2 regions of the Kribbella sp. CA-247076 genome follow, and region 1 is predicted to be linked to the other one. Evidence: riboswitches for the same ligand, from Rfam matches in the RefSeq annotation. Region 1 holds a riboswitch; the other holds the start of a gene.
The links. A riboswitch is a leader RNA that binds a small molecule or an ion and turns the genes downstream of it on or off. The one in region 1 is predicted to bind glycine.
Positions count from the first base shown of each region.

Region 2: it holds a riboswitch for glycine, as region 1 does, so the genes downstream of both, gcvP (aminomethyl-transferring glycine dehydrogenase) here and ACQPYZ_RS33355 (L-serine ammonia-lyase) in region 1, are expected to answer to the same signal.

Region 1 is NZ_CP192051.1:7,000,769-7,011,748, reverse strand. Features, by position in the region: gene ACQPYZ_RS33370 (hypothetical protein) at 31-258, shown strand; gene ACQPYZ_RS33365 (alpha/beta hydrolase) at 306-1,775, opposite strand; gene ACQPYZ_RS33360 (DUF3817 domain-containing protein) at 1,900-2,289, shown strand; glycine riboswitch at 2,454-2,544, shown strand; gene ACQPYZ_RS33355 (L-serine ammonia-lyase) at 2,623-3,996, shown strand; gene ACQPYZ_RS33350 (alpha/beta fold hydrolase) at 3,983-4,657, opposite strand; gene ACQPYZ_RS33345 (hypothetical protein) at 4,835-5,494, shown strand; gene ACQPYZ_RS33340 (hypothetical protein) at 5,491-6,417, opposite strand; gene lysX (bifunctional lysylphosphatidylglycerol synthetase/lysine--tRNA ligase LysX) at 6,502-9,858, opposite strand; gene ACQPYZ_RS33330 (alpha/beta fold hydrolase) at 9,957-10,697, shown strand; gene ACQPYZ_RS33325 (ROK family transcriptional regulator) at 10,694-10,980, opposite strand, start outside.
Region 2 is NZ_CP192051.1:3,272,621-3,283,600, forward strand. Features, by position in the region: gene ACQPYZ_RS15500 (DUF881 domain-containing protein) at 1-865, shown strand, start outside; gene gcvH (glycine cleavage system protein GcvH) at 915-1,298, shown strand; gene ACQPYZ_RS15510 (FHA domain-containing protein) at 1,488-2,024, shown strand; gene ftsR (transcriptional regulator FtsR) at 2,011-2,709, shown strand; gene ACQPYZ_RS15520 (bifunctional nuclease family protein) at 2,788-3,282, shown strand; gene ACQPYZ_RS15525 (MerR family transcriptional regulator) at 3,601-4,104, shown strand; gene ACQPYZ_RS15530 (dihydrodipicolinate synthase family protein) at 4,155-5,015, shown strand; glycine riboswitch at 5,031-5,120, shown strand; gene gcvP (aminomethyl-transferring glycine dehydrogenase) at 5,192-8,038, shown strand; gene ACQPYZ_RS15540 (serine hydrolase domain-containing protein) at 8,038-9,333, shown strand; gene ACQPYZ_RS15545 (pyridoxal phosphate-dependent decarboxylase family protein) at 9,512-10,980, shown strand, end outside.

The DNA.
Region 1 (10,980 bases):
CCAGGGATCCCGGCCACGGGGGTAGCAGCCATGAACCTGCGCGTGCGAGTGATGCACTGCGGCGACCAGCACTGGTACGCCGACATCGACGACGCCGACGACCCGCAACCCGACGACCCGTTCTGGTACGTCGACCACTGCCGGTCCCAGACGCAGGCGCTCGAGACCGCCTGCGCCGAACTCCGTCTGCTGGCGGGCCGGATGGTCCGCGGCGACCACCTCGACCGCGTGCTCGAGGTCACCGGAGTACCGGTCTGAAGAGCGCCCGGGCAGGCGTCTGGTTGGGAGACGCCTGCCCGGGACTGTCACACCGGCGGTACGGCCGGGCAGCTCGTGCCGCGGCGGGGGACGTCGAGTGCGACCAGGTACGCGTCGATCGTGGTCTCCATGCACGGGCCGCCGTCGTAGCTGCCGTGCCCCCAGCCCTCGTACGTCAGCAGCACGCCGTGCCGGCCGAGCTGACGGGCCACGCTCCGCGCCCAGTTGTAGCCGGTGGCCGGGTCGTGGATCGCGTTCGCCAGCAGGACCGGGGTGTCCAGGTCGCGGACCTTCAGCCGGTGCTGTGGATTGTCGGCCGACGGTAGGCCCAGGCACATCGAGATCGCGACCAGCTGACCCGGGTAGCGCATGTCCGGGTTGTTCCGGGCCAGTCGGTCGAGCATCCCGGCGTACTCGCGATAGTTGCGGACCGGGAGGTCCCAGTCCTGGCAGAAGACCGCGAGGGTGTTCGAGGCCAGCCCGGTCGGGACCGGCGGCTGCCCGGTCGGCGGGACGCTCGCGTCGAGCTTCTTCAGCAGGTCCGCCAACGCCGGCCACTGCGGACCGTAGAGGGCCCGGAAGACGTTGAAGCTCAGCCAGTACGGCGTGATCGGCACGTCCGGGTTTCGCGGATCGGGCACCTTGCCGTCGTCCGCCCGCTCGAGCAGGCCGGCCCACAACGCGCTGATGTCACGGCCGTGCAGGGCGCAGGTCGTTGCCGCGTTGCACCAGGTCACGAACTCGTCGAACGAGTCCTGGGCAGCGGACGCCTGGGCGTCGATGAACGACCGGGCCGACGCGGCACTGTGGTCGACCACGCTCTCCAGCACCATCGCGCGGACGCGGTGCGGGTACGTCTCGGCGTACTGACCACCGAGGAGCGTCCCGTACGAGCTGCCGTGGAACGAGATCGTCCGCTCTCCGAGCGCGGCCCGGACGGCGTCCACGTCCCGCACCGTCTGCCAGGTGTCGATGTGGTCGTAGACCGGCCCGGTGTGCTGCCGGCAGTCCGCGTCGAGTGTGCGGTTGTAGCGGATCGTCGCGTCGAAGTCGGCCTGGCTCTTCAGCACCGGCGACGGCTGCCCGGCCAGTAAGGCGGCCGAGCACTTCACCGGGTTGCTGCGGGCGATCCCGCGTGGGTCGAAACTGACCACGTCGAACCGGTTCTGCAGGGTCTGGCTGAAGCGATCCATCCCGGTCTTGACCCGGTCGACACCGGAGTCACCGGGACCACCCGGACCCCACAGCAGGACGCCGACGCGGTCGCCCGGCTCCTTCGCCGTACGCCGGGCGATCGCGAGACCGAACGTGGGACCGTCCGGGTTCCGCCAGTCGACCGGGACCTGCAGGGTCGCGCACTGCGAACCCTTCACGACCTCGGGATCGTCCTGGCCTTCGGGCGTGCAGTCGGCCCACTGGATCGTCGCCGGGGTCGCGGACGCCGGCAGCGCGGTCAGCCCGGCGGCGGCCACGCCCAGCGCCGCGCCGCACGCGAGGGCGCGTTGTCTGAACTTCATCTGGGAGAACTCCTGTCTGAGGCAACTCCCCCGATCCTGGGCAACCGTTTGCTCGATCACATCGGGGAGCAGCCCCCGCCCGACCCGGGGCACCGCTTGGGGGACTTGTTAGGGTCGGTCGCTGATGACTGGGACGAGTAGTGCGCCGAGTGATGCGCCGAAGAGTGCCAAGTACGCCGTGTGGTTCCGGTGGGTGGCGATCGCGGAGGCGATCTCCTGGACCGGGCTGCTGATCGGCATGCTGTTCAAGTACGTGCTGTCCGACAACGAGCTCGGGGTGAAGATCTTCGGCCCGATCCATGGCGGCATCTTCATCGCCTACGTGCTGACCGTGCTCGTCGTCCGCGGTCCACTGCGGTGGTCCTGGCCGGTCACGCTGGTGGGTCTGGCGGCCAGCGTTCCGCCGCTGTTCACCTGGCTCTTCGAGATCTGGATGGTGCGCACCGGCCGGATTGACGGCGGCCGGGAGACCGCCGTACCGTCACGGACGTCAGTCAACTCAACAGCCGCATGAACCCGTGCGGGAGAGTCCCGAGCAAGGGCGCGTCTCCCGATCCCACGCCTACTGCGCGGCACTCGGCGGGCACCTCGCTGCACTGGAGCGAAGGGCACGATGGATCCGCATCGAGCCCTCCGCTCCAGCACAGCGAGGCACTCCGCCGAGCGCCTGCTCGCTACGGCGTGGGATCGGGAGACGCGCCCATGACTCGGGCGCCGTAGGAGCAACTCTCCCCAAGAATCTCTCAGGCACCTTCACCGTACGGGCGAGGCACCTCTGGAAGGCATCTGCCTGACAGAGCGGGGAGGAAGCCAACGGTCAACGGCGACCGGAAGGAACCTCCGCACGATGGCGATCAGCGTCTTCGACCTGTTCAGTATCGGGATCGGCCCGTCGAGCTCCCACACGGTGGGACCGATGCGTGCCGCCCGCACCTTCGCGCTCGGCCTGTCCGACGACGGCCTGCTCGGCCGGACGGCGAGGGTCGAGGCGCTGCTGTTCGGTTCGCTCGGTGCGACCGGGCACGGCCACGGCAGCAACAAGGCGGTCCTGCTCGGACTCGAGGGCGACGACCCCGAGACCGTGGTCACGCATGCCGTCGACGCGCGGGTCGAGGCGATCCGCGAGCGCGGCCGGCTGCGGCTGGCCGGGACGCACGAGATCGGTTTCGACGAGAACACCGACCTGGTGATGCACCGGCGCAAGGCGCTGCCGTACCACCCGAACGGGATGACGTTCGCGGCCCGGACGGCGGACGGCGACGTACTGCGGGAGCGCACGTACTACTCGGTCGGCGGCGGGTTCGTGGTCGACGAGACCGCGGCTGCCGGGGACCGGATCGTGCCGGACACGACTCCGCTGAAGTACCCGTTCACCACCGGCGCCGAGCTGCTGGACCGCTGCCGTGAGTCGCAGCTGTCGATCAGCGAGGTGATGCTCGCGAACGAGCTGGCCTGGCGGACCGAGGACGAGGTGCGCGACGGGCTGCTGCACATTTGGCAGGTGATGCAGGAGTGCGTGCGGGAGGGCTGCGAGACCGAGGGGATCCTGCCCGGCGGGCTGAAGGTGCCGCGACGGGCGCACGCGCTGCACCGCAAGCTGTCGCAGGACCCGTGGTCGGTCGATCCGCTCAAGGTGATGGACTGGGTCAACCTGTTCGCGCTGGCGGTGAACGAGCAGAACGCCTCCGGTGGCCGGATCGTCACCGCCCCGACGAACGGTGCCGCCGGCATCATTCCCGCCGTCCTGCACTACTACCGGCGGTTCGTCCCCGGCGCGACTGACGACGGCGCCGTCCGGTTCCTGCTGACCGCCGGCGCGATCGGCGTGCTGTACAAGGAGAACGCGTCGATCTCCGGCGCCGAGGTCGGCTGCCAGGGCGAGGTCGGGTCGGCCTGCTCGATGGCCGCGGCCGGCTTGTGCGAGGTCCTCGGCGGGACGCCGTTGCAGGTCGAGAACGCGGCCGAGATCGCGATGGAGCACAACCTCGGCCTGACCTGCGACCCGGTCGGCGGCCTGGTGCAGATCCCGTGCATCGAACGCAACGCGATGGCCTCGGTGAAGGCGATCAACGCGGCCCGGATGGCGATGCATGGCGACGGCGTCCACGTGGTCACCCTCGACAAGGTGATCAAGACCATGCGCGAGACCGGCGCCGACATGAAGATCAAGTACAAGGAGACCTCCCGCGGCGGCCTCGCCGTCAACGTCATCGAATGCTGAGCGCTCCCGGGTCCTCGACGTGGGCGTTGTGGCCGAGGCCGGGCAAGGTGACGACCTGGTCGTGCAGGGCGTGCAGCTCGGCGTCGGTGTTCATCGGGTCGAGCTCTCCTCGGGCGAGGACGACGTCCGCCTTGCTCTCGGCAACGAGTCTGCGAAGGTCGGGTGCACCGACACCGAACGTGCCGGGGTCCATCGCCAGGCGCCAGCGGCCGTCGGCCTCGGTCAGGCCGTGATCGACGACCGGATCGTCCGGGTTGGCCAGCCCCTGCAGACCGGAGACCTTGAGGAACCTCCCGGCCGCGTCCTCGCGAGTGTCGAACCAGGCGACCGGCTTGCGCGCCAGGGCGCCGGCCCGGCCCAGGTCGTCGTCGGACCAGGTGACCTTGACCCCGAGCGCGATCACCCGGCTGACGTCGACGCCGTACCGTCCACTGGCGAGCTCCAGCGCGACCACGCCGCCGAGTGAGTGGCCGACGATCACGACCTCACGCCGTACCGGAAGGGTCTCGGCGATCGCGGCGGCCATCGCGCCGAAGGTGTACGCCGGGAGCGCGGGAGCCGAGCCGTGGCCGGGGAGATCGGGCGCGAGCCGTGGTTGTGGCCACCGGTCCCACACCCGGCCGTTGGCTCCGAGTCCGTGCAGCAGCACCAGAGAAGACATGGGAGCAGGCTGGCACAGGAAATCCTTCGCTGCGCCGCCGATGGGCGCGTCCACTGTTGACTCGGTGCAATTCTACGAATGCGTAGCGGAACGGAATTGACCGAATATTGCGATCTAGCGTGGAATTTCTTCCAAGGGCTGTTTCAAGCGCTGGTGTAGCCGCTACTGTGCGGGACCGTGAAACCGATCTCTGCCGCAACGGCGGCAGGCAGCCGACCGCCCTGGCAGAACCGCCGGCGGCTGCGTCAGGCTGCCTACACGGTCGGTGCCCTGCTGTCGCTGTACGGCGTGCTCGTCGTCATCGCTCTGCTCGGTGGTCCGCGGATCGGCGCCTCGTTCCTGCCGCTGCCCGGTGGCGGCCCGGACCCGGCCAGCCCGGTCGCCGGCCTCGAACCCAGCACCCGGCTCCCGACCGGCGGCCCGACCGTCCCGCGCGGCTCGGAGACCCCGGTACCGACGGCTCCGCCGACGCCGGGCCAGACCCCGTCGTTGCCGCCAGCAACGACGACCGCGCCGGGGACCGGTCAGGTCACCGAGAACGGACAACCCGCGACGCCCTGCCCGACCACCAAGCCCGCGATCCCGCAGCTGGTCGACCACCAGGAGCCCACGCACCCGCCGGCCACCAAGGTCCCCCCGAAACCGACCACCCGGCCGCCCGCGGACCCGACCACCCAGCCGCCGGACCCGCCGACCAAACCGCCCACCAAGCCGCCGACAGAGCCCCCGCCCACCAGCGACCCACCCCCGCCGCCCCCGGACGACCCCGACGAACCGAACGACCCAGGCCTGGTAGGCGGCCTCCTCACCACCATCCTCGACACCCTCGGCCTCTAGTAGGCCTCGACTTCGGTGGTGCTGGCGTTGCCGGTGATGGTGGGTTGGAGGTCGATCTGCCAGCCTTCGTTGCGGCCGAAGGTGCGGTCGAACTTCTGGAAGGAGCAGTCGGCGCCGAACTGCCGGCGCTCCAGGTTCCAGTCGGTGCCGCTCTTGTAGTAGATCGAGTACGCGCCGCCGATCCGGCTGATCGTCGCGGCCTTCTTCGACTGCACGTACACCATCACGTGCGGTGTGCCCGGCGGTTGCCCGGTGCTCACGATCGAGATCGCCACGTCCTTCGCCGTACCGTTCGTGACCCGGAGCCGGCCGATGCCGGCGGGACCGCGGCGGACCAGGACGGCGCCGTTCGACGGCCGGACGTCCTCGGGCGCCGGGCCCGGGTCGGGCAACGTGGCGCCGAAGCGGAGCTGGAGCTTGTCGAGTGACACGATCGCGCTCTGCAGATCCGCGCGCAGCTGACGCTGGACCTTCTGCGACGTGTAGGCGACCCCACCACACCGCGCGTTCAGCTCGACGGTGTCCGACCTCGCGCCGGACATCGACGTCGCCGCGACCCGCAGCCGCGCCTGCAGCACCTGGTGTACGCCGGCCAAACGGCTCGTCACCGTGGTCTCGGCCAACTGCGACGACGCCGTGTTGAGCGCCGACGACAACCCGCCCATCGTCTCGGTCAATGCCTCGGCGGTCCGCACCCGCGTGAGCGCCCGCAGGCCACTCGCGAGGGTCTTCTCGATCCTCGTCAGCTCGGCCTGGTACGCCGCCGACCCGAGCGGCCCGGTCGGTGTCGACGGCACCGGCGCCTGCACGGGCGTCGTACTCACCGACGCCGACGGTGTGGACACCGACTGCTCCTGCACCACCGGGTCACCACACCCGGCCACCAGCCCCAACCCCACGCAGAGCACAGCGAACCTCTTCATGCACGCCCCCCACACCCACCCTGTTGCCGCACAGGGTATGCGTCCCGGAGGTCGTGAGCGAGCCCCGGCCCGGACTGTGACCGGTCAGCGTGGGGCAGAGCGGACGAACGGGAAGGCGAGCGTGGCCCGGATGTTCTGGCCGGTGAGGAGCATCATCAGGCGGTCGACGCCGAGCCCGAGTCCGCCCGTCGGTGGCATCGCGTACTCGAGGGCGGTGAGGAAGTCCTCGTCGAGCGACATCGCCTCGGGGTCGCCGGCAGCGGCCTTCAGGGACTGCTCGGTGAGCCGGCGGCGCTGCTCGATCGGGTCGACGAGCTCCGAGTAGGCGGTGCCGATCTCGGCGCCGAAGGCGACCAGGTCCCACCGCTCGGCGAGCCGTGGCTCGGACCGGTGCGTGCGCGTGAGCGGCGACGTCTCCAGCGGGAAGTCGGTGTAGAACGACGGCAGGGTGGTGGCCGGCTCGACGAGCTCGTCGTACAGCTCGAGGACGAGCTCGCCGGCGGTGCACTCGAAGGTCGTGTGTACGCCGTACGTCGTGCACAGCTCCCGCAGCCGCTCGACCGGGGTGTCCGTGGAGATCGACGTACCGGTGGCGCGGCTGACCGCGTCGTGGACGGTGATCACCGGCCAGTCGCCGGAGATGTCGACCTCGCCGCCGGGCCGCTGGACGACCGGCTTGCCGAAGACCGCGGTCGCGGCCTCGATCACCAGCTCCCGGGTGAGCTCACGCATCACCTCGTAGTCGGCATGCGGCTGGTAGGCCTCGACCGAGGTGAACTCGGGGTTGTGCGTCGCGTCCGCGCCCTCGTTGCGGAAGTTCCGGTTCAGCTCGAAGATCTTGCCGAGCCCGCCGACGCTGAGCCGTTTGAGGAACAGCTCGGGCGCGATCCGCAGGAACAGCTCGGTGTCGTAGGCGTTGATGTGGGTGGCGAACGGGCGCGCGTTCGCCCCGCCGTGCGCGGCCTGCAGCATCGGCGTCTCCACCTCGATGAAACCGCGCGCCTCGAAACCGTTGCGCAGGGCCCGGACCGCGCTGCTGCGGTATCGCATCATCCGCAGCGACTCCGGGTTCATCACCAGGTCGAGATGCCGCTGCCGGACCCGGGCCTCCGGATCGGTGAACCCCTTCCGCTTGTCCGGCAACGGGTGCAGGCACTTCGCCGCCATCAGCCAGCTCGTGGCCGCGATCGACAGCTCGCCGCGACGACTCGTGACGACCTCACCGGTCACGCTGACGTGGTCACCGATGTCGACCAGTCGTCGCCAGTGGTCCAGCCCGGGTTCGCCGCACGACTCCGCGGTCAGCATCACCTGCAGTTGCGACAACCCGTCCTGCAACGAGGCGAACGCGAGCCCACCGTGGTTCCGCAGCCGCATCACACGTCCGGTGACGGCCACCTCCGAACCGGTCCGGTGGTCGGCCGGCAGGTTCGGGTACAACGCGCGGATCCGCCCCAGCGTCTCCGTCCGCGGCACGCTCGCGGGGTACGGATCGATGCCGGCAGCAACGAGCTCGGCCAGCTTCGACCGCCGGATCAGCTCCTGCTCGGTCAGCTTCCGGTCGGGCAGAGCCGGCCGCAGCAGTTCCTCCTCCTGTGACCGTACGGCGCCCGCGAACGCGCCACCGTCCGCCGCCATGATCGCGTGCCGTTCGGCGGTCTCCAGGCTGTCGACCCGGGTCCACGGCCGCGGCGCCGGCAGGAAACCTTCCGCGGTCCCGGCCGCCAGCAGGACCTGCGCCAGCGACGCACCGCGGGAGTAGCAGATCAACCGCGGCGACCAGCGCGGCAGGTACTTCTCGTTCGACTGGTACAGGCTCTCCAACTGCCAGAACCGCGACGCCACCGTCAGCAGCGCGTTGGTCAACCGCAGCACCGGCCCGGCGCCGACCCGCTCGGCGTCGCTGAAGATCTCCCGGAACATCGCGAAGTTCAGCGAGATCCGGTGCAGCCCGAGGTCCCCGCACGCGTCGACCAGCGACGTGACCATGAACTCCATCAGGCCGTTCACCGACTCCGGATCCCGCCGCATCAGGTCGAGCGAGACGCCGCGCACCCCCCACGGCACGAACGACAGCAACCCGCGCACCGAGCCCTCGGCGTCGCGGGCGATCACCATCACGCAGCGCGCGTCGGCCGGGTCGCCCAGCCGCCCGAGCGCCATCGAGAACCCGCGCTCGGTCTGCGCTCCCCGCCACCTCTCGGCCAGCTCGACGTACTCCGCCAACGCGTCCGGCGACAGGTCGCCGTGCCGGACCACCTCCGCGTGGTACCCGGCCCGCTGGACGCGCGTCACCGCCTGCCGGACCGGTCGCATCGTCCGGCCCTCGAGGGTGAAGTCCGCGACGTCGATGATCGCCTCGTCGCCCATCGACAACGCGCGGAGGCCGGCGTCGACGTACGCGTGCGCCGCCTCCTCGCTCGCGGACAGGACGGCGGGGGACCAGCCGTACGTGCGGGCCTCGGCCAGCCAGACCTTGATCGCACCGGGCCAGGCGGCCGGGTCGCCGAGCGGATCGCCGCTGGCCAGGCTGACCCCGTTGACCACCCGGTACGCGATCGCCGCGTCCTTGGCGGGGGAGAACACGACCGCCTTGTCCCGGCGGGTGGCGAAGTACCCGAGGGAGTCCCGTTCGCCGTGCTGCAGGAGCAGGCGGCGTACGTCGAGCTCCTCGGGCTGGGACAGGTAGCGGACCCGGCGGACCGAGCGCAGGAAGATGGCGAACGCGATCACCAGCGACGCGGCCGAGATCGCGCCGACGGTCAGACCGATCCAGCCGTGGCCCTCGTGGCCGCCCAGCTGGCTGCGGGACTGGCCGAGGGTGGCCATGACCGCCCAGCCGATCTTCTCCCGCTGCCCGGTCAGCGTCTTCGGGAAGATCTGCGTCAGCGTGATGCTCACCGCGACCGAGACCAGCAGGCCGGTCAGCAGCGCGGTGATCGCGAGCTGCCGGGTGCCGGGCGCCAGCCGGGCCGGGAACGCGCCGCGGATCGTCCACAGCAGCACGATGATCGCGGCCACCACGACCACCTGGACGATGCCGAGCTCCAGATCCTTGACGGTCGCCGGGCCGAACGTCGACAGCAGTTCGGCGTCGTTCGGGTTGGCCAGCCGGACGCTGGTGAACGCGACCGCCGCGGTGTGCGCGATCAGCCAGAGGGCCTGGAAGACCCATAGCACCCACAGCAGCGCGGCCCGCTTGCCCCGCAGCAACGCGCTGCCGACGACGGCCAGGTAGACCGCGGAGAAGAAGGTGTGCCCGGCCGGGATGCCGAAGAAATCGAAGGCTTGATCAACCTGCTTCACGGACGCCGGGGCGAACAGGTGCAGCGGGATCGCGATGAACGACCAGACCGACGCGGCCACGACCACGCGGCCCACCCAGACAGCCGCTCGCTGCTGCCACTGCGGGACCACCACCTCCGCCTGTTCCGACCGCACCGGGCGATCATCCCACTAGTGTCCCCGAGTGATACCTGCCGCACGCTCTGCCTGCTGCCGGCGACCCGGTTACCAGGCCTGAGGCAAGCTTTGTTGCGATGACAACGATCTGGGTGGTGCTGCCTGGGCTGGCCGAGACTCCGGAGGAGTTCGGCCGGGTGGCCGAGCTGTTGCCGGGGCTGGACGTCCGGGTGGTCGATCCGTGGTGTACGCCGGTCACGTCGGACGTCGACGCGTTGCGTCGCGCGGCCGGCGTGCCGGCGGATGCGGAGGTCGGGTTGATCGGGCACTCGATCGGCGGTCTCGCCGTCCTGCGTTGGGCGTTGACCCGGCCGTCCGAGGTCAGCCGGGTAGTGCTCGTCGACACCAGCCTCACGTCCGAGACGGGCTGGCGACGGCTCTACCCTGGGACGCCCGGCAATCGCGTGATCCGGGCGTTCCTGCGGTCGCTCGGGCGGATCGGCGTACCGCAGCTGCTCGGGCCCGCGGTCCGGCGGCTGATCGTGAGGATCGGCAGCACCACGAACCGCGATCTGTTGTCCAAGGCAACCGCACGGCAGCGGTACGGCGACGCGCGGTCCTGGCTGTTGTTCTGGGACGAGCTCGCGAGTAGTTGGGAGCTCGCGAGCGAGGTCGGCAGGCTGGTGTCGGATCAGGTCCCGCCGACCACCGTGCTGGTGGCAATCGGCGGAAGCTCCCGGTTCACCGCGGACCGCTGGCTGGCCGGTCAGCGCCGGCTGGCCGACGTACTCGACGGAAAGATCGAGGTGCTGGCTGACTCCGCCCACCTTGTCCACCTCGATCGCCCCGACGCGATCGCTGCGGCCGCAAAGAACTAGGCCGTGCTGGTGAGCGCCGGCGTGGGCAGCTTGCGCTGCCAAACCTCGTCGAGGGCCATCCGCATGGCGCCGGTCACGACCGCGTCCTCGGCGAGGGCGGAGAGCTCCAGCTTCGGGTGGTTCAGCGTGAGCAGTCGCAGCTGGTCCGAGATGGCGTCGAGCAGTACGGCGCCTGCGCGAGCCACACCGCCACCGATGACGACAGCGGTGGGGTCCAGCACGAGGACGGCGGGGGCGAGCGCCCGGGCGAAGTCGCGGGCGACCTGCTGGACGACGGCCTGCG
Region 2 (10,980 bases), 3.7 Mb from region 1:
CGACGCGAGCAGGCCCACCGAAGCCAGCACGCCGGCCGAGGCGAGCAAGGCCGACGTGAGCAAGCCGGGTGGTGGGGAGGCGCCGTTGCCGGCGGAGCCGACGCCGATGCCGACGCCGAAGAAGCCCCGCACGCCGAACCTGGCGCTCCGCCGGCTCCAGGCCGGCTTCAAACCGTCCCGCGGCCAGGCGATCGTGGCGGTCGTCCTCGCGCTGGTCGCCTGCATGGCGGTCGTCCAGGTCCGGGTGAACCGGGCCGACGACGGCTATCAGAACGCCCGCCGCGAGGACCTGATCGCGATCCTGGACGGCCTCGGCCAGAACACCCGCCGGCTGGAGAGCGAGATCGCCGAGCTCGAGGAGCGGAAGAACTCGCTGTCGTCCAGCGCCGACAAGGCGCAGACCGCGCGCGAGCAGGCCGAGGCGCAGGTCCGGGTGCTCGGCATCCTGGCCGGCACGCTGCCGGCCCAGGGCCCGGGCGTCCGGATCACGCTGAACGACCCCGACGGCAAGATGACGTCGAGCAACCTGCTGGACGCGATCGAGGAGCTGCGCGACGCCGGCGCCGAGGCGATCCAGATCAACGGCTCGGCCCGCGTGGTCGCGAGTACGGACTTCGTCGACGAGTCGCCGGGGATCCGGATCGACGGTCAGAAGGTCAACTCGCCGTACGTGATCGAGGCGATCGGGGAGTCGCACAACCTGGCCGAGGCGGCCAACTTCCCCGGCGGCCTGGTCAGCGAGGTGACCGGTCCGCAGGTCGGCGGGACGGCCGAGGTGACCGAGCTCCCGCAGGTCCAGATCACCGCCTTGCACGCGCCGGAGGAGCATCGTTACGCTCGCCCGGCGCCCAGCCCGACCAAGTAGCTGTCACGCGGCTGCCCAGTAGCTGTCCTTGAGTGAAAGAGGAACGAAGGTGTACCCCGAAGACCTGAAGTACACGGCCGAGCACGAGTGGGTGAAGGCCGACGGCGACGGCCCCGTCCGGGTCGGCATCACCGACTTCGCGCAGGACGCCCTCGGCGACATCGTCTACGTGCAGCTGCCCGAGGTGGGGAGCAAGGTGCGGGCCGGAGACGCCTGCGGCGAGCTCGAGTCGACCAAGAGCGTCAGCGACCTGTTCGCCCCGGTGAACGGCACCGTGACCGCGGTCAACGAGGCGCTCGCGGACCAGCCGGATCTGGTCAACACCGACCCGTACGGCGAGGGCTGGCTGCTCGACATCGAGGTCGAGGACGCCGAGGAGGTCGCGGCGTTGATGGACGCCGACGCCTACCAGGGCCAGCTCGACCAGAGCTGATCCGGCCGGCCGATCCGGGGCCGGTGGCACCGGTCGGCACCGACCGTCACCGGCTCGGCCGCAACTGATAGGTTGGCCGGACCTCAACCGCTGGTAGAGGGTTGAGGTCCGGCTTTCCGGGTCCACACTTGTTCATACGGGGTCTATCGAAAACGTCGCCGGACCGCCGGCGATCGGGAGGATCACAGCATGCCGTTCTGCAACCAGTGCGGGCACGAGAACTCCGAGGGCAGCCGCTTCTGCTCGCAGTGCGGAGCGATGCTCCCTGGCGCGGACCGACCGGCGGCGACCCCGGCAGCCTCCGGTGTCACGCCCGGTGTCACCGACACCGCGATGCTCACCCCGATCGGCGCCGAGCCGGAGCCGGAGCGCACCGGTGAGCCGTTGTCGCCCGACGACGAGGCCGCGGTCGGCGCGCTGCCGGCCGGTTCTGCCCTGCTGATCGTCCAGCGCGGGCCGAACGCGGGCAGCCGGTTCCTGCTCGACGTCGACGTGGTCACCGCCGGCCGGCACCCGGACAGCGACATCTTCCTCGACGACGTGACCGTGTCCCGCCGGCACGCGGAGTTCCGCCGGGACGCGTACGGCGTGAAGGTGCGCGACGTCGGCAGCCTGAACGGCACCTACGTGAACCGCGACCGGATCGACGAGGTCCAGCTGAGCAACGGCGACGAGGTGCAGATCGGCAAGTACCGGCTCGTGTACTACGCCAGTGGCCAGGCCTGAGCCGTCCGCCGTCGAAGGCCCCGCCGCAGGGCGGGGCATCGGTGAGGTGCTGCAGGTCCTGCAGGCCGAGTTCGCCGACGTCACCATCTCCAAGATCCGCTTCCTCGAGGCCGAGGGGCTGGTGACGCCGGCCCGGACCGCCTCCGGCTACCGCAAGTTCAGTCCCGCCGACGTGGATCGGCTGCGGTACGTGCTGACCGCGCAGCGTGACCGGTACCTGCCGCTGAAGGTCATCAAGGAACACCTGGCCGCGATCGACCGCGGCCTCCGCCCGGCGCCGGCCGGCCCGCCGGTCGCGCCGGACTCGTTGCCCGAGCCACCCGGACTGCCTGTCGCCGAGGACTTCAGTGCCGACGGCACCGAGTTGAGACTCACCCGGGAGGAGCTGCGGGCGGCTGCGGACGTCCCGGCCGAGTTGCTCGACCAGGTGGAGGGCCACGGGCTGGTGGTGGCCCGCGGCAACCACTACGACGGCGAGGCGCTGCTGGTGGCGAAGCTGGTCGGCGAGTTCGCCCGCTACGGCATCGAGCCGCGGCACCTGCGTCCGTTCCGTACGGCGGCCGACCGCGAGGCCGGCCTGATCGAGCAGGTCACCGGCCCCCGTCGTACCGAACAGACCGAGGAGCTGGCCGCCCTCGCGGTCCGCTTGCACGCGGCCCTCGTCCGCTCCCGCCTCCCTCGCTGAGCCGGGCGGTTGCAGCTGGTTGTCCACCGGGGCACCCGTGGGCCTGCCCGGGGCTGGCCTGCGGAGTAGGCTGAAGGTGTGCGCGAAGTCGACGTAATCGGAGTCCGGGTCGAGATGCCCTCGAGTCAGCCGATCGTGCTGCTCCGGGAGGTCGGCGGAGAGCGGTACCTGCCGATCTGGATCGGCGCAGCCGAGGCGAGTGCGATCGCGTTCGCCCAGCAGGGCATGGAGCCACCCCGGCCGCTGACGCACGACCTGTTCGCCGAGACGATCCGGGTGCTCGGGCACACCCTCAACCAGGTCCGGATCGTGAACCTGACCGACGGTGTGTTCGAGGCGATCCTGGTCTTCGACGACAAGACCGAGATCTCCGCGCGGCCGTCGGACTCGATCGCCCTGGCGCTGCGCACCGGGACGCCGGTGTTCTGCACCGAGGAGATCCTGGCCGAGGCCGGGATCCCGGTTCCGGAGAGTGAGGCGACCGGCGCGGACGAGGTGGAGGAGGAAGAGGAGGTCGAGCGGTTCCGGGAGTTCCTCGACCAGGTGACCCCGGAAGACTTCGACAAGAGCTAGCCGGGACTGTGAGCCCGGGACAGAGTTGAGCGGTCTGGTACAAGGCACGGCAGGTAACGATTGAGGTCATGGTTGCGACACGCTCCCGACCAGGGGCGATGATCGTTGACCCTCCCTGATCGGCGGCTTACCTTGAAGGAGTTGTGGGGTGGCGTCACTCCACGAATGTGACCCGTTCCAGTCGGTACCCAGGGAGGCTCAGGCGTGACACGCACCGGCGACACGGATCTGACGGCGCAGTCGACGTCCGAAGCACACGCCCAGGCGGCCGCGACCGCCGGCGTGCAGGGTCTGCTCTTCGACGACGACCTGCGGCCGATGCCGGAGGACGTCGGGTTCCGCGGGCCGACGGCCTGCGCCGCGGCCGGGATCACGTACCGCCAGCTCGACTACTGGGCCCGCACCGGCCTGGTTTCGCCGTCCGTGCGTCCGGCGACGGGTTCCGGCACGCAGCGGCTGTACGGCTTCCGTGACGTCCTGTTGCTGAAAGTGATCAAGCGGCTGCTGGACGCCGGGATCTCGCTGCAGCAGATCCGGACCGCGATCGCCCACCTGAGCAAGCGCGGCATCGACGACCTGACCCAGATCACGCTGATGAGCGACGGCGCGTCGGTCTACATGTGTACGTCGCCCGACGAGGTGATCGACCTGCTGGCCGGCGGCCAGGGCGTGTTCGGTATCGCCCTCGGTGGCGTCTGGCGCGAGGTCGAGGGCTCCCTGTCCGAGCTGCCGACCGAGCGTGCCGACGGTCACGGCGAGGACGGCGATTCGCACGCGAACGACGAGCTCGCCGCCCGCCGCCGCGCCCGCATGACCGGCTGACCTCCACTTCTTCTCCTGTGCGCCCACTCACCGCTGGATCGCTGCGCGGTGTGTGGGCGACTTTGTTGCTGCCGCTGAACGCGGACGACTCGATCGACTTCCGGCGGCTGGAGACGCAGGCGGCGACACTCGCCGCGACCGAGCTGGACGGCCTCTATGCCCACGGCACGGCGGGGGAGTTCCAGACCCTGACCGAGGACGAGTTCGACCGGATCAACGACCTGCTGGCGGCGACCGGGAAACCGTTTCAGCTGGGCGCCAGCCATCCGTCCGCCCAGGTCCAACTCGAGCGGGTACGGCGCGCCGCGGCGCTCGAGCCCGGTGCGATCCAGGTGATCGTGCCCGACTGGTTGCCCTTGAACGACCGCGAGGTGCTCGCCTTCCTCCGGCGTACGGCGGACGTGGCCGGTGAGGTCCCGCTCGTCCTGTACAACCCGCCGCACGCGAAGACCCGCGTCGATCCTCAGCTGCTCCGGAGCCTGGCCGACGCGGTGCCGACGCTGATCGGGTTGAAGACCGCGGGCGGCGACAAGGCGTGGTTCGACCAGGCAACGAAGTCCGGCTTGTCGATCTTCGTGCCCGGTCACTTCCTGGCGAGCATGTCGCTACTCGGTGCGCACGGCAGCTACTCCAACGTCGCCGCGCTCTCGCCCAACGGAGCGGTGCGGCAGGCCGGGTCGCTGGATGTGGAGCGCCGGATCGCGGAGTTCTTCGCGCAGCACGTCGTACCCCTGCAGAAGGCAGGGTTGTCGAACCCGGCGCTGGACAAGTTCCTGGCCGCGGTCGGTGACTGGGCCGACGTCGGCACCCGGGTGCGCTGGCCGATGGCGTCGGCCACCCGCGAGCAGGTCGAGGCCGCCCGGCCGGCCGCGCGAAGCCTGCTGCCCGAACTGTTCGCGGATTCCTGGTAGCCTCGGACACGCCGTACACAGCATTCGGGAGAGACCCGTTGACCCGGGCGCCGAAGGGGCAATTCCTCCCCGGAACCTCTCAGGCCCATGGACCGAGTGCCACAGGCGACTCTGGAGCGCGCAGCGCGTGACAGAGGGGGAGGCGACCGGAAGCACGTCAGCAACGGAGCCTCTAGATGAACAACTCACCCCAGATCTCGGCCGCGTTCGCCGACCGGCACATCGGGCCCCGGCCGGACGAGGTCTCGCGGATGGTCCAGCTGCTCGGGTACGACGACGTCGACGCGCTCGTGGACGCCGCCGTCCCGGCGTCGATCCGGTCCGCCGAGGCGCTCCGGCTGCCCGACCCGGCCTCCGAGGTGGACGCGCTGCACGAGCTCCGGCAGCTCGCGGCGCGCAACACGGTCGCCACCTCGATGATCGGCCAGGGGTACTACAGCACCTTCACCCCGTCCGTGATCGTCCGCCGCCTGGTCGAGAACCCGGCCTGGTACACGGCCTACACGCCGTACCAGCCGGAGATCTCCCAGGGCCGGCTCGAGGCGCTGCTGAACTTCCAGACCGTGGTCTCCGACCTCACCGGCCTGCCGACGGCGAACGCGTCGCTGCTCGACGAGGGCACCGCGGCCGCCGAGGCGATGACGCTGGCGCACCGGTCGAACAAGAAGAGCAAGTCCGACCGCTTCCTGGTCGACGCCGACTGCTTCGCCCAGACCATCGCGGTCGTCCGGACCCGGGCCGAGGCGCTCGGGATCGAGGTCGTCGTCGCGGACACCACCGAGGGCCTGCCCGACGGCGACTTCTTCGGCTTCCTGGTGCAGTATCCGGGCTCCGGCGGCGTCGTCCGCGACCTGAAGCCGCTGATCGCCGCCGCGCACGAGCGGGACACGCTAGTCGCGGTCGCGTCCGACCTGCTCGCACTGACGTTGCTCGAGGCACCGGGTGAGGCCGGCGCCGACATCGTGATCGGGTCCTCGCAGCGCTTCGGCGTACCGCTGTTCTACGGCGGTCCGCACGCCGGCTTCATGTCGGTGCGGACCGGTCTGGAGCGGTCGTTGCCGGGTCGCCTCGTCGGGGTCTCGGTGGACGCCGACGGCGCCCCGGCGTACCGGCTGGCGCTGCAGACCCGCGAGCAGCACATCCGCCGCGAGAAGGCGACCTCCAACATCTGTACGGCGCAGGTCCTGCTGGCCGTGGTCGCGTCGATGTACGCCGTCTACCACGGTCCCGACGGCCTGAAGGCGATCGCCGAGCGCGTGCACGACCACGCCGCCAAGCTGGCCGGCTCGCTGCGCGCCGGTGGGGTGGAGGTTGTCCACGACACCTTCTTTGACACGGTGCTCGCCCGGGTCCCCGGTCGCGCCGCGGACGTGGTGGACGCCGCCCGGCAGAACGGGGTCTGGCTCCGGCTGGTCGACGCCGACCACGTCGGCATCTCCTGTGACGAGAAGACCGACGCGCATGCGCTCCGCTCGGTCTGCGACGCCTTCGACCTGCGGTACGACGGTTCGCTCGGCACGACCGCGTTGCCCGAGGCGGTGCGTCGTACGACGGACTACCTGACCCACCCGGTGTTCAACACGCACCGGTCCGAGACCGCCATGCTGCGGTACCTGCGGAAGCTGTCCGACTACGACTACGCGCTGGACCGCGGGATGATCCCGCTCGGCTCCTGCACGATGAAGCTGAACGCGACCACCGAGATGGAGCCGGTCACCTGGCCGGAGTTCGCGGACCTGCATCCGTTCGCGCCGATCGAGGACGCGGCCGGGTACGTGAAGCTGATCGGGCAACTGGAGCGCTGGCTGGCCGAGGTGACCGGCTACGCGAAGGTGTCCATCCAGCCGAACGCGGGCTCCCAGGGTGAGCTGGCCGGCCTGCTCGCGATCCGCGGCTACCACCACGCGCGCGGCGACCTCGAGCGGAACGTCTGCCTGATCCCGGCCAGCGCGCACGGCACGAACGCCGCCTCAGCGGTGATGGCCGGCATGAAGGTGGTCGTTGTCAAGGGCAACGACGACGGCACGATCGACCTTGACGACCTGCGGGCGAAGGCCGCCGAGCACGCCGACAAGCTGGCCGCGATCATGATCACCTACCCGTCCACGCACGGCGTGTACGAGGAGAGCGTCACCGAGGTCTGCCGGATCGTCCACGACCACGGCGGCCAGGTGTACGTCGACGGCGCGAACCTGAACGCCCTGCTCGGGCTGGCCAGGCCCGGTGAGTTCGGCGGCGACGTCAGCCACCTGAACCTGCACAAGACGTTCTGCATCCCGCATGGGGGCGGTGGCCCGGGCGTCGGTCCGGTGGCGGTCGCGGCGCACCTGGCGCCGTACCTGCCGAACCACCCGCTGCTGGACCAGGCCGGTCCGGACTCCGGGGTCGGCCCGATCAGCGCGGCGCCGTTCGGGTCGGCCGGCGTGCTGGCGATCTCGTGGGCGTACATCCGGATGATGGGCGCGTCCGGCCTGACCGCGGCGACCAAGGCCGCCGTCCTGACGGCGAACTACGTGGCGAAGCGGCTGGAGGGCGTCTTCCCGGTGCTGTACACCGGTGAGAACGGCCTGGTCGCGCACGAGTGCATCCTCGACCTGCGGCCGATGACGAAGGAGACCGGCATCAGCGTCGACGACGTCGCGAAGCGGCTGATCGACTACGGCTTCCACGCGCCGACGATGTCGTTCCCGGTGGCCGGCACGCTGATGGTCGAGCCGACGGAATCCGAAGATCTAGGCGAACTCGACCGCTTCTGCGACGCGATGATCGCGATCCGGCACGAGATCGACCGGGTCGCGGCGGGGGAGTGGCCGGCCGCCGACAACCCGTTGGTGAACGCGCCGCACACCGCCGCGTCGGTGATCAACGACAAGTGGGAGCACGCGTACACCCGCGAGGAGGCCGCGTTCCCGCGCTCGGTCGACCGCACGTCGAAGTACTGGCCGCCGGTCCGCCGCATCGACGGCGCCTACGGCGACCGCAACCTCATCTGCTCCTGCCCGTCCCCGGAGGCCTTCGAGTAATGACCCTGCGCCCTGACACCGCCGCTGCTCTGTTCGCCGAGATTGCGGCGGCGCAGAGCGAGTGGAAGTTGCCGACGGTCAACGCCGGGGTGGTCCGCGACGGGTCGCTGGTGTGGACCGGGTCGCGGGGGCGGTTCGCGACCGCGGACCGCGGTGCGCCCGGTCCGGACGTGCAGTACCGGATCGGGTCGATCACCAAGACGATGACGGCGATCCTGGTGATGCAGTGCCGCGACGACGGGCTGCTCGCGCTGAACGATGCCGTCGGCAAGCACCTGCCCGGGATCGCGTTCGGGGACAGGACGATCCGGCAGTTGCTCGCGCACTCCGGCGGGATGAACGCCGAGCCCGAGGGCGACTGGTGGGAACGCAACCCCGGGGTCTCGTTCGAGCAGCTGACCGCGGCGATGGACGAGTCGCAGGCCGCGGGTCCGGCCGACCGGCGGCACCACTACTCGAACCTGGGGTACGGGTTGCTCGGTGAGATCGTCGCCCGGTTGCGCGGCTCGTCCTGGCTCGAGTTGGTGCGGGAGCGCATTCTCGATCCGCTGGAGATGCGGCGTACGTCGTATTTCCCGTCGGAGCCGGCCGCGCAGGGGTTCTCCGTGCATCCGTTCAGCGGTCGGTTGCTGGAGGAGCCGGCGTACGACGCCGGTGCGATGGCGCCGGCCGGGCAGTTGTGGAGCACGATCGAGGACCTGGCCCGCTACGCGATGTTCTGGATCGATCCGGTCTACGAGGTGCTCAGCCGCGATTCGGTGGAGGAGATGGCGGCGCCGGCGGCCGCCGATCCACGGGAAGGGCTGACCGCGTCGTACGGGCTGGGGCTGCGACTGATCGCCGACGACCCGTACCTGCTGATCGGTCACACCGGCTCGATGCCCGGCTTCCTCGCCGGCCTGTTCGTCGACCGCGTCCGCCGGATCGGCGCGGTGACGCTCGGCAACGCGACGTACGGCCGGGTCGCGTCCCTCCCGCCCGATCTGCTGGAGATCCTGGTCGCGCACGAGCCGGTGCTGCCGCAGGAGTGGGTCCCCGAACCACCTCTCGACCAGGGCACCGACCTGCTCGGCCACTGGTACTGGGGCAATTCCCCGGTCACCATGTCCGTCAGCGGCGGCATCCTCCAGCTCACCGGCGCCCTCACCTCCCGCTTCTCGCCCCTCGGCCCCGACCTCTACCGAGGCCGCGACGGTTACCTCGCCGGCGAGAAACTCCGCGTCGTCCGCCACGGCGACCGCACCCACCTGAACGTCGCGACGTTCGTCCTCACCCGCACCCCGTACGACGCCTGACCTCCCTGGGGAGTCGTCGGCCACGTGAAGCTCGACACATCGTGTCGTGGTTTCGCTTGGTGCGTGGCGTTTCAGGGGGTGGGCCGACACGGACCGGAGTTGACACGGTACTGCGCGGGCGGACTAAGTTAGGTGCGCCTTACTAAGGTTTACCTAACAACTTCTTCGGGAGATCTGGATGCCGCAACCCGCGCGTCTGACTGCGCTGCCCGCCCCGGTACGCAGCCCGTTCACCTCGTGGCCGCTGGCCACGACCGTCTCCGATCCGGGCCGTGGGCCGCTGCCGGCCGGATCGCCTGCCGAGGTACTGCGGCGGACCGCCGACGTGCTGGGGGAGCCGCGCGTCCCCTCGACCGGTGTCGGCGAATCGGCGGCACTCGACCTGATCGCGGGTCTGCTGTCCGACCACGGGATCGACCTGAGCCACCCGCACGCCGCCGCCCACCTGCAGCCGCCGGTGTTGCAGGTCGCGGTCGACGCGGACGCGCTGGCGTCCGCGAGCAACGCCTCGATGGACACCTACGACTCCGGTCCGGCCACGCTGGCGATCGAGAAGTGGGTGGTCAAGGCGCTGGCCGGCCTGGCCGGATTCGGTCCGGACGCGGACGGCGTACTCACTCCCGGCGGCTCGATCTCGAACCTGCTGGCCGTCCTGATCGCGCGCGACAGCGCCGCCGCGGCTCTCGGCGTCGACGTCCGGCGCAACGGGCTGCAGGGGCTCGACCATCCGGTCGTGTTCTGCTCCGAGTTGGCGCACTTCTCGGTGCAGCGGGCCTGCGCCGCGCTCGGGCTCGGGGAGGACGCCGCGATCACGATCGCCGCCGACGAGAACTTCCGGATGCGCACCGACGTGCTGGCCGACGAGCTCGCCAAGCCGGGCCGGACGCCGGTCGCGGTGGTCGCCACGGCGGGTACGACGGACTACGGGACGGTCGACCCGATCGCGCCGATCGCCGCGCTGGCCCGGCAGTACGGCGCCTGGGTGCACGTCGACGCGGCGTACGGGTTCGGGGCGTTGTTCTCCGACCAGCTCGCGCCGCTGCTGGCCGACCTGGCGCACGCCGACTCGGTGACGCTGGACCTGCACAAGATCGGCTGGCAGCCGGCCGCGACCAGCGTGCTGCTGGTGGCCGACAGGAACCGGTTCGCGTCGTTCGGCCGGTCGGTCGACTACCTGAACCCGGCCGACGACATCGACTCCGGGCTGGACGGGCTCCTCGGCCGGAGCCTGCAGACCACCCGGCGCCCGGACGCGGTCAAAGTCGCCACCACCTTGACGGCATACGGCCGGGCCGGACTGGGCAGGATGCTCGACACCTGTCACGAGCTCGCGCACGCCGCCGCGGCCCGGGTCGTTGCCGACAGCAACCTCGAGTTGCTGGCGCCGGTGACCCTGACCACGGTGTTGTTCCGGGTCGCCGGGCAGGGGCTGGAGGCGGCCGCCGTGGACGCTCTCCAGGGTGAGGTCCGGCGCCGGTTGCTGACGTCGGGGCGGGTGCTGATCGGCCGGACGAAGCTGCCGGCCCGGGGCGGCCGTCCGGCGGCGGTCGCGTTGAAGCTGACGCTGCTGAACCCGAACGCCACCGCGTCGGACATCGAGGACCTGCTCGACCAGGTCGTGGCCACCGGCCTCGACGTCCGGGCAGG